Regions from separate parts of the Micromonospora sp. DT15 genome, predicted to be linked through region 1. Evidence: riboswitches for the same ligand, from Rfam matches in the RefSeq annotation. Region 1 holds a riboswitch; the other holds the start of a gene.
What was found. A riboswitch is a leader RNA that binds a small molecule or an ion and turns the genes downstream of it on or off. The one in region 1 is predicted to bind ZMP and ZTP.
Positions count from the first base shown of each region.

Region 2: another riboswitch for ZMP and ZTP. It lies ahead of ACLQ3F_RS01840 (bifunctional 5,10-methylenetetrahydrofolate dehydrogenase/5,10-methenyltetrahydrofolate cyclohydrolase); the one in region 1 lies ahead of ACLQ3F_RS05460 (glycine hydroxymethyltransferase).

Region 1 is NZ_JBNCKJ010000002.1:289,051-293,244, reverse strand. It holds gene ACLQ3F_RS05475 (NAD(P)H-hydrate dehydratase) at 1-837, shown strand, start outside; gene ACLQ3F_RS05470 (hemerythrin domain-containing protein) at 917-1,417, shown strand; gene ACLQ3F_RS05465 (hypothetical protein) at 1,615-1,746, opposite strand; ZMP/ZTP riboswitch at 1,809-1,898, shown strand; gene ACLQ3F_RS05460 (glycine hydroxymethyltransferase) at 1,919-3,355, shown strand; gene ACLQ3F_RS05455 (hypothetical protein) at 3,485-3,745, opposite strand; gene ACLQ3F_RS05450 (PLP-dependent aminotransferase family protein) at 3,813-4,194, opposite strand, start outside.
Region 2 is NZ_JBNCKJ010000001.1:404,224-408,417, reverse strand. It holds gene ACLQ3F_RS01855 (FAD-dependent monooxygenase) at 1-429, shown strand, start outside; gene ACLQ3F_RS01850 (CU044_5270 family protein) at 466-1,431, opposite strand; gene ACLQ3F_RS01845 (RNA polymerase sigma factor) at 1,447-1,962, opposite strand; ZMP/ZTP riboswitch at 2,150-2,232, shown strand; gene ACLQ3F_RS01840 (bifunctional 5,10-methylenetetrahydrofolate dehydrogenase/5,10-methenyltetrahydrofolate cyclohydrolase) at 2,246-3,145, shown strand; gene ACLQ3F_RS01835 (hypothetical protein) at 3,207-3,389, opposite strand; gene ACLQ3F_RS01830 (hypothetical protein) at 3,777-3,965, opposite strand; gene ACLQ3F_RS01825 (DNA-binding protein) at 4,090-4,194, shown strand, end outside.

The sequences.
Region 1 (4,194 bases):
CCGGCGTTGCTGCGGGACTGGGCACTGCCCGTGCCGGTGGGCGGGAAGGAGAGCCGGGGCACCGTGCTGGTGGTCGGCGGTTCCCGCTTCACGCCGGGCGCGGTGCTGCTCGCCGGAGTGGCCGCCTTGCGCGCCGGTGCCGGGGTGCTCCAGCTCGCCGCCGCGGAGTCCACGGCGGCGGCGCTGAGCATCCAGGTGCCCGAGGCGCTCGTGGTCGGCCTGCCGGAAACCACCGACGGTGCGGTCGCCGCCGACCGGGACGGCCAGCTCGGCGACCTGGTCACGCAGGCCGACGTGGTGGCGATCGGCCCCGGCCTGAAGGCGATCGACGAGACCAACCGTCTGCTGAGCCTGGTCCTGGAGGCGGCCCGCCCGGACACGTCGCTGGTCCTCGACGCGTACGCCCTCGGTGCGCTCAGCCACTCACCGGACCTGCTGGTCGGCTCGGGTCGACCCGTGGTTCTCACCCCCAACGTCACCGAGGCCGAGCACCTGCTCGGGCGGGAGCCGGGCGACGACCTGGACTCCGAGGCGGCCGAGTTGGCCGCCCGGTACGAGGCGGTGGTGTCGCTGTACGGGCACGTGGCCGCACCGGACGGGCGGGGTTGGCGGGAGGAGAGCGGCGACGCCGGGCTGGGCACCTCCGGCAGCGGGGACGTGCTCGCCGGGTTGCTGGCGGGGCTGTTGTCCCGGGGTGCCGACCCGGCGCAGGCGGCCTGCTGGGGCTCGTTCGCGCACTCGGTGAGCGGCCAGCGGCTGATCCCCCGCTACGGCCGGATCGGCTTTCTGGCTCGGGAGCTGCTCGACGAGATCCCCCGCACCCTGGCGATGGTCTGAGGCGGTTTCACCTGTTTCCGCGTTCGGCGTAGGGGTACCGGATCCCCACCAGCCGAGACTCGTCAGGGAGGTCATACCGGTGTCGACCGATGCCATCGTCCTGCTCAAAGAGGACCACAAGGAAATGCGCCGCCTGTTCAAGGCCTTCCAGGACGCCGAGGAGGGGCCGGCGAACCAGCGGCAGAAGTTGGTGGACCAGATCCTGGAGGCACTGACAGTGCACACCTACCTGGAGAACGAGGTGATGTATCCGGAGGTCCGCCGACTGCTGCCCGACCTGGAGGACGACATCCTCGAGTCGTACGAGGAACACCACGTCGCCGATGTGCTCTGCGCCGAGCTGGCCAGCATGGACGCCGACGACGAGCGCTTCAACGCCAAGACGACGGTGCTGATCGAGAACGTCACGCACCACGTCGAGGAGGAAGAGCAGGAGTGGTTCCCCAAGGTCCGCGACGCGTTGGGCCGCAAGCAGCTCCAGGAGATCGGCGAGAAGATGATCGCGCTGCGCGCGGACGCGCCGCGTACCCCCACCGCCCCGAAGGCGATCAAGAAGGCGCTCGATGCGGTGACGGCCTGAGGCACCCGCTCACTCCGAAGGGCCCGGCACAACGCCGGGCCCTTCGTCGTGCCGCCCCGCCCCGGCCCGGCCCGGCCCGGCCCGCGATCTTGCACTTTCTGTTGCCGGTTGGCGATGTCTCGTGCCGTTTTGTCACGACAGAAAGTGCAAGATCGCGGGATGAGGGAGCCGGGGCGGCGCGGGGCGGGGGGCGGGGGTTAGCTGCCTGAGCCTGGTTCGGCCATCCGGCGGTGCTGCTCGGACTTGAGCCGGTCCGGAATGATCTTGCCGGCGGCGGTCTGCACCTTGTTGATCAGCGAGCCGGCGGTGATCGTCTGATCACCCCTCATTACGTTGGCGGGGTCGCCTCCCGGAGGGCGGCCCGAACGGCCAGTAACGGCCCGGTAGGATCCTCCCGGGCCGTTACTGGCGCGTGGGGATGGAGAACCATCGGGGAGCGGCCTCGTCACGTGGACGTTTGCCGAGCGCCTGGGCCTTCCCCGCACGTCTGTTGGAGGTCGCATGTCCCGCAACGCAGAGTCCACCGCATTCCGGAGTGCCCTTGAGGTGATCCGGGCTGTCGAGCCGCGGGTCGCCGACGCCATCGGCGCCGAGCTGGCCGACCAGCGGGAGTCACTCAAGCTGATCGCCAGCGAAAATTACGCCTCCCCGGCGACCCTGCTGGCCATGGGCAACTGGTTCAGCGACAAGTACGCCGAGGGCACCGTCGGCCGCCGCTTCTACGCCGGCTGTCAGAACGTCGACACCGTCGAGGCGCTCGCCGCCGAGCACGCCCAGGAGCTGTTCGGCGCCGCGCACGCGTACGTGCAGCCGCACTCGGGCATCGACGCCAACCTGGTCGCGTTCTGGGCGGTGCTCGCCGACCGGGTGGAGTCCCCCGCCCTGAAGAAGGCCCAGGTCCGCCAGGTCAACGACCTCACCGAGGCCGACTGGTTCGCGCTGCGCCGCGAGCTGGGCAACCAGCGGATGCTCGGCATGTCGCTGGACGCCGGCGGCCACCTCACCCACGGTTTCCGGCCGAACATCTCCGGCAAGATGTTCGACCAGCGCAGTTACGGCACCGACCCGGCGACCGGCCTGATCGACTACGACCGGGTGGCCGAGGCGGCCCGCGAGTTCAAGCCGCTGATCCTGGTGGGCGGCTACTCGGCGTACCCCCGGAAGGTGAACTTCCGGATCCTGCGCGAGATCGCCGACTCGGTCGGCGCGACCTTCATGGTCGACATGGCGCACTTCGCGGGCCTGGTGGCCGGCAAGGTGTTCACCGGCGACTTCGACCCGGTGCCGCACGCGCACATCGTCACGACCACCACCCACAAGTCGTTGCGCGGCCCGCGCGGCGGCATGGTGCTCTGCCAGCCGGAGCTGGCCGACCAGGTGGACCGGGGCTGCCCGATGGTGCTCGGCGGGCCGCTGCCGCACGTGATGGCCGCCAAGGCGGTCGCGCTCGCCGAGGCCCGCCGGCCCGACTTCGCCGACTACGCCCAGCGGATCGTGGACAACTCGCAGGCCCTCGCCGAGGGGCTGTTGCGTCGGGGCGCGAAGCTCGTCACCGGCGGCACCGACAACCACCTGGTGCTGATCGACGTGTCCGGTTACGGGCTCACCGGCCGGCAGGCCGAGCAGGCCCTCCTCGACTCGGGCATCGTCACCAACCGCAACTCGGTTCCGCAGGACCCGAACGGCGCCTGGTACACCTCCGGCATCCGGATCGGCACCCCGGCGCTGACCACCCGGGGCCTGGGCACCGCCGAGATGGACCAGACCGCCGAGCTGATCCACACCGTGCTGACCCAGACCACCGCCGGCGCCAACGCCGACGGCACCCCGTCGAAGGCGAAGTACACGCTGGACGCGGGCCTGGCCGACAAGATCGCCCGCCAGGCCACCGACCTGCTGGCCACGTACCCGCTCTACCCCGGCGTCGACCTGAGCTGACCCGACCGACTCGCGTCGATCATGGAGTTGTGGTGCCCGAATGAGGGCGGGTAGCGACTTTCGCCCACCACCACAACTCCATGATCGACGCGGACGGGGGCGGACGGGGACGGGGGCGGGGGGCCGGAGTCAGCCCATGGGGCGCTTGAGGTGGTAGCGGTGGACTTCGGTGCTGCCTTGGACGTTGTTGACGTCCTCGGCGGCGGAGACCAGCTCCCACCCCTCGCGGCCGGCGCGGTTGAGGTGCGCGATGGCGGTGTCGCCGTAGGCGGTGATGTCCTTGCGGGACCCGTCCGGCGCGTACCAGACGAACGAGACGTGAAAATTGCGGCCCTGTCCCTGATAGCGACGGACGAGCAGGGCGTACTCCCAGGCAACCATGCGGCTTATTATGACCGTCCAACGAGGACGGCGGTACGCGGGTCGTCGCGCATTGCCATCCGATGAACGCGGTGTGTCAACCCGCCCGGCGAGTCAACTCGTCGGTGATCAGCGCCGCGAGGCGATCCAGCCCGACGTCGATCTGCTCCGGTGTGACAGCGCTCACCGACAACCGCAACGCGCACACCGGCGCGGAGTCGTCGTAGAAGTGCGCCATCGGCGTCCACAGCACCCCGTAGTCGCGCGCCGATCGGTCCAGCAACGCGTCGTCGACCGGGAACGGCACTGTCACCACCACGAAGAACCCGCCGGCCGGCACCGTCCACCGCACCCCGGGCTGGTCCGGGTGAGCCGGAAAGCGCCGGGTGAGGCCGGCCACCAGGTGGCGCAGATTCCTGGTGTACGCGGACCGCTCCCGGGTGTTGGCGGCGACCAGGCTGCATCCGTGCTCCAGCAGC
Region 2 (4,194 bases), on a different contig from region 1:
TGGCGCGACGAGCTGGCCGAGACGTTCACCGAGCCGGTGGCCACCATGCTCAAGGCCCTCGACTACGACGACAGCACCCTGCACTCCGGGCCGAACCAGGAGGTCGTGCTCGACTCCTGGTCCCGGGGGCCGGTGCTGCTGATCGGCGACGCCGCCCACGCCACCTCACCGAACATGGCCCAGGGCGCGGCGATGGCCCTGGAGGACGCTTTCGTGCTCGCGTCCTCGTTGGCCACCGCCGGGTCCGTTGCCGAGGCCCTGCGCGGGTACGAGGCGCGGCGCCGCCCGCGTACCGACTGGGTGCTCAGCCAGACCCATCGCCGCGACAAGGCCACCGGGCTCCCGCCCGCGCTGCGCGACCTGGTGATGCGCCGCCTCGGCGAGCAGATGTTCCGCTCGAACTACGGCCCCCTGTTCGCCCAGCCCTGACCGACCGGCCGTGACGACCGGCCGTGACCGGCTCGCTCACGGCACCTGGCCCGGCCGGTCGACGATGGCGACCCGCAGGAGCGCGGCAGCCGACTCCAGTGACTCCTTGCCGTTGCGTATCACCGAGTGGCGGCGCCCGAGGAAGACGTGGGTGTCGCGGTCGAAGAGCAGGTCCACGTTGCCACCGATCACACCGGGCATCCGGATCGCCACCCCGTGCCGGCCTGCGGCGTCCACCACGTCGGCGGAGATGACTGTCGCGCCGGGCTCCCGGGCCAGCACTTCATACAGCGCCGCGAGCGCGCGGGGCGGCACGTAGCCGTCGAGCATCGACCGCGCGGTGGTGTACGCCATGCTCTCGTCCGCGTAGAGGGCCTCCTCGTCGGCCCCTTCGGGGAGATGCAGGTCGACCGGGTGTTCCCGAAGGTAGCGGAGCAGCTCGTCCGGGTCGGTGGGCAGGTCGCCGTGGTACGCCGGCGGCTGGAACGCGTCAAGCTCCTTCGTGGGATCGGCGGCATCGTCGATGCGGAGCTCCCTCAGCTCGCCCCATCCGTTCGGATCAGCCTCCGGTCGGTAGCGCCCCTTCGTGTACGCCACTCCGCCAGCCGACTGCCACAGCTGGTTCCGGATGGTCTGGTAGGGCCCGCTGTCCGGCAGGTCCCGGATCGTCGCCAGGGATTCGGTGAAGACGTACTGGTCGGGTCGGGCGGTGAGTTCCGGCTGTTGTCGAGCCGCGTCGGCCGCCAGGTGGAAGATCTCCGACGCGCTGGCAGTCGGCGGCGGCTGATCGCCCAGCCTCACGGTCTGGACCGCCAGCGCACCGGCGGTCAACGTCACCACCAGTCCGAGCGCTCCGACGAGACGCCAACCGCGCAGGAACTGGGTACGGCGTCCGGCGGGACGGACCGCCGACGCCTCCTCGGCCCGTTGGGCGACGTGTGCGGTCAGATCCCTGAGAAGCTGCTCCTCGAACCCCTGCGGCGACCGTTCGGTCTCGTTCATCGTCATCTCCGTCTCTCAGGCGAGGGTGGTGACCGGGCGGGCGAGCACGGCGCGGACGATGCGGCGGGCACGATGCAGGCGGACCCGAGCGGCCACCGGTGACATCCCCAGCACTGTCGCCGCCTCCGCGACGCTGAGGCCGTCCACGGCGACGAGTTCGACAAGCGTCCGGGTGCCCTCGGGCAGCTCGCTCAGCGCCCTGTGGGTGCGGCGGGCCGCCGACTCGGCGTCGATCCGCTCCTCGATGCGGGCGATGTCATCGGGGCCGAGGTCCCGTCGTCCGGCCAGTCGGCCGGTCACCCGCAGCCGTTGGGCAGCCCGACGCCGCTCGTCGCCTATGACGTTGCGGGCCACCCCGTACAGCCAGCCGATCTGGCTGCCCCGCTCCGGCCGGTAGCCGGCCGCCGACTCGATCACCGCCAGGAACACGTCGGCGGTGAGGTCGGCGGCGAGATGCGGGTCGTCGACCCGCCGCGCCACGAACCGGCCCACCGCCTCCAGGTGCCGGCGGTAGAAGACCTCGAAAGCCACCGGATCGGCTCCGATGCCGAAAATGTCATCATCGGCTCGGCTCGGCTCATTCACAGGCCGTCCTCCCTCGTAGCCTTCACACCCCTTCTTCGTCAGGCGGAGCACGAGTGTTACCGAACAGCCCGCGCGGCTCCATCGGCGGCGCTGCTGGTCCAACTGGGCAGTTGCCCTGGCGATGGGGCATGATCGAGGCACCGGCGACTGGCGGCACGGGGATGGTCAAAACCATCGGGGAGCCTCTCGCGGGCGTCGACCGCCTGGGCGCCTGCGTCGAGGAACCACCATGACTACGACCAGCCCATCCGCCGAGCACCACACCTCATCGGGCGCGGCCCGGCTCCTGCCGGGTGCACCAGTCGCCGAAGCCGTCCTGGCCGAGACCGCCGCCGCGGCCGCCCGGCTGCGCAGCCGCGGGATCACACCGAGCCTCGCCACCATCCTCGTCGGCGACGACGACGCCAGCGCCGGTTACATCGCCATCAAGCAGCGTCAGGCCGCCGCGCTCGGGTTCGCCTCCCCGCACGTGCATCTGCCGGCCACCGCCACCCAGGCCGAGCTGCACCAGGCCATTGCCCGGTTCAACACCGACCCGGACGTACACGGGCTGCTCGTGCAGTACCCCGTGCCGGGGCATCTGGACTACGACGCGGCGTTGCAGACCATCGACCCGGACAAGGACGTCGACGGCATGCACCCACTGAACATGGGGCGTCTCGCCGTCGGCCTGCCCGGCCCGCTGCCGTGCACCCCCGCGGGCATCGAGGCCCTCCTGGCGTACTACGAGATCCCCGTCGCCGGCCGTGAGGTCGTCATCCTCGGCCGCGGCGCCACCCTGGGCCGCCCCCTGGCCATGCTGCTCGCCCAGAAGCGCCCGACCGCCAACGCCGCCGTCACCGTCGTCCACACCGGCGTGCCCGACTGGGACCGCTACACCCGCCGCGCCGACATCCTCGTGGCCGCCGCCGGCGTACCCGGGATCGTGAAGCCTGAGCACGTCAAGCCCGGCGCGGTCGTCATCGGCGCCGGCGTCCGCTACGACGGGCGGCGCCTCCTACCGGACGTGGACGAAGCGTGCGCCGAGGTAGCCGGCGCGATCACCCCCCGGGTCGGCGGGGTCGGCCCGACCACCGTCGCGATGCTGTTCCGCAACGCCGTCCGCGCCGCCGAACGAGCAAACCAGTAGCCCGGTCCGCCCGACTCCAAGATCAAGTGATGAAAAGTAGGTCCCAGGGCCATCTTCAGACCTACTTTTCATCACTTGATCGAGGCGGCCTCCTGCGGTTGGAGATCTCCTCCAGGTGCTGGAGCTGGTGCTGGCGGACCATCTCGTCCCAGACCTCCTGGTCGTAGTCCGGGTTCGGCGGGATCCACTTGTGCGAGTTGTCGCTGTAGTGGAACCGCTCATCGCCCCGCCGGATCAGACTCACCGGACCCAGCCCAGGAAACGCCGGTGCAGCAGCCCGGCGGGCACCCAGGTCAGGTCCTCGGCCGCCCAGACCAGGTAAGAGCCCATGTAGAGGGCCAATGACACGGGTGCACCCTCGAACTCGGCATGCAGCTCCGTTCGCCGAGTCCGGCAGGGCCAGGGCGCGGCGCAGCCGCCGCAGGTCCACACCGGAAGGACCGGGCCGTGGGTGGTCACCGCAGGCCATCCAGGAAGCGCCGGGTCGCGAGCCGGGCGTGCCAGCGAGTGGCCCACTCCGCTTGATAGCAGGGGTACGGGGACAGCCATGCCCACCACCAGCGACAGCCGGCGCAGAGCCCCTCAACGCCGGGAAGGTGCATGAACAAGACTCGTCCGACCTCATCCTCGGTCACTCCTGCTCCTCCCCTGGCCAGTGGCCCCGACGGATCGGGATGCGGTGCCTGGCCCGACACGGCAGATCAGCTCCACACCGGCAGATCCGCCGCCACCGCCGCCACGACCAGACCGGCCGATGCCGCCGAGCCAAGGTCAGCGCCACCGCCAGCAGGTAGTCGTCGTACGGCACGTGCTTTGGCACCCAACCTCCCGGCGAGTTATCCCGCCGTCGCCTGGCGTGACCACTCCACCACACACCACACGGTGCTGTCTTGTCAATCTGCAAGTGACGATAGTCAAGCTAAAGTCGCGCCTACTTTCAGGTCGTGAAGCGACCGCGCTTGTACGGGCCTGGCGAGTTGGCCGCCCTGTTCAACGTGTCGCGGCAGCGGGTACTGCAGATCACCCGCCGCCCCGGCTTTCCTGAGCCG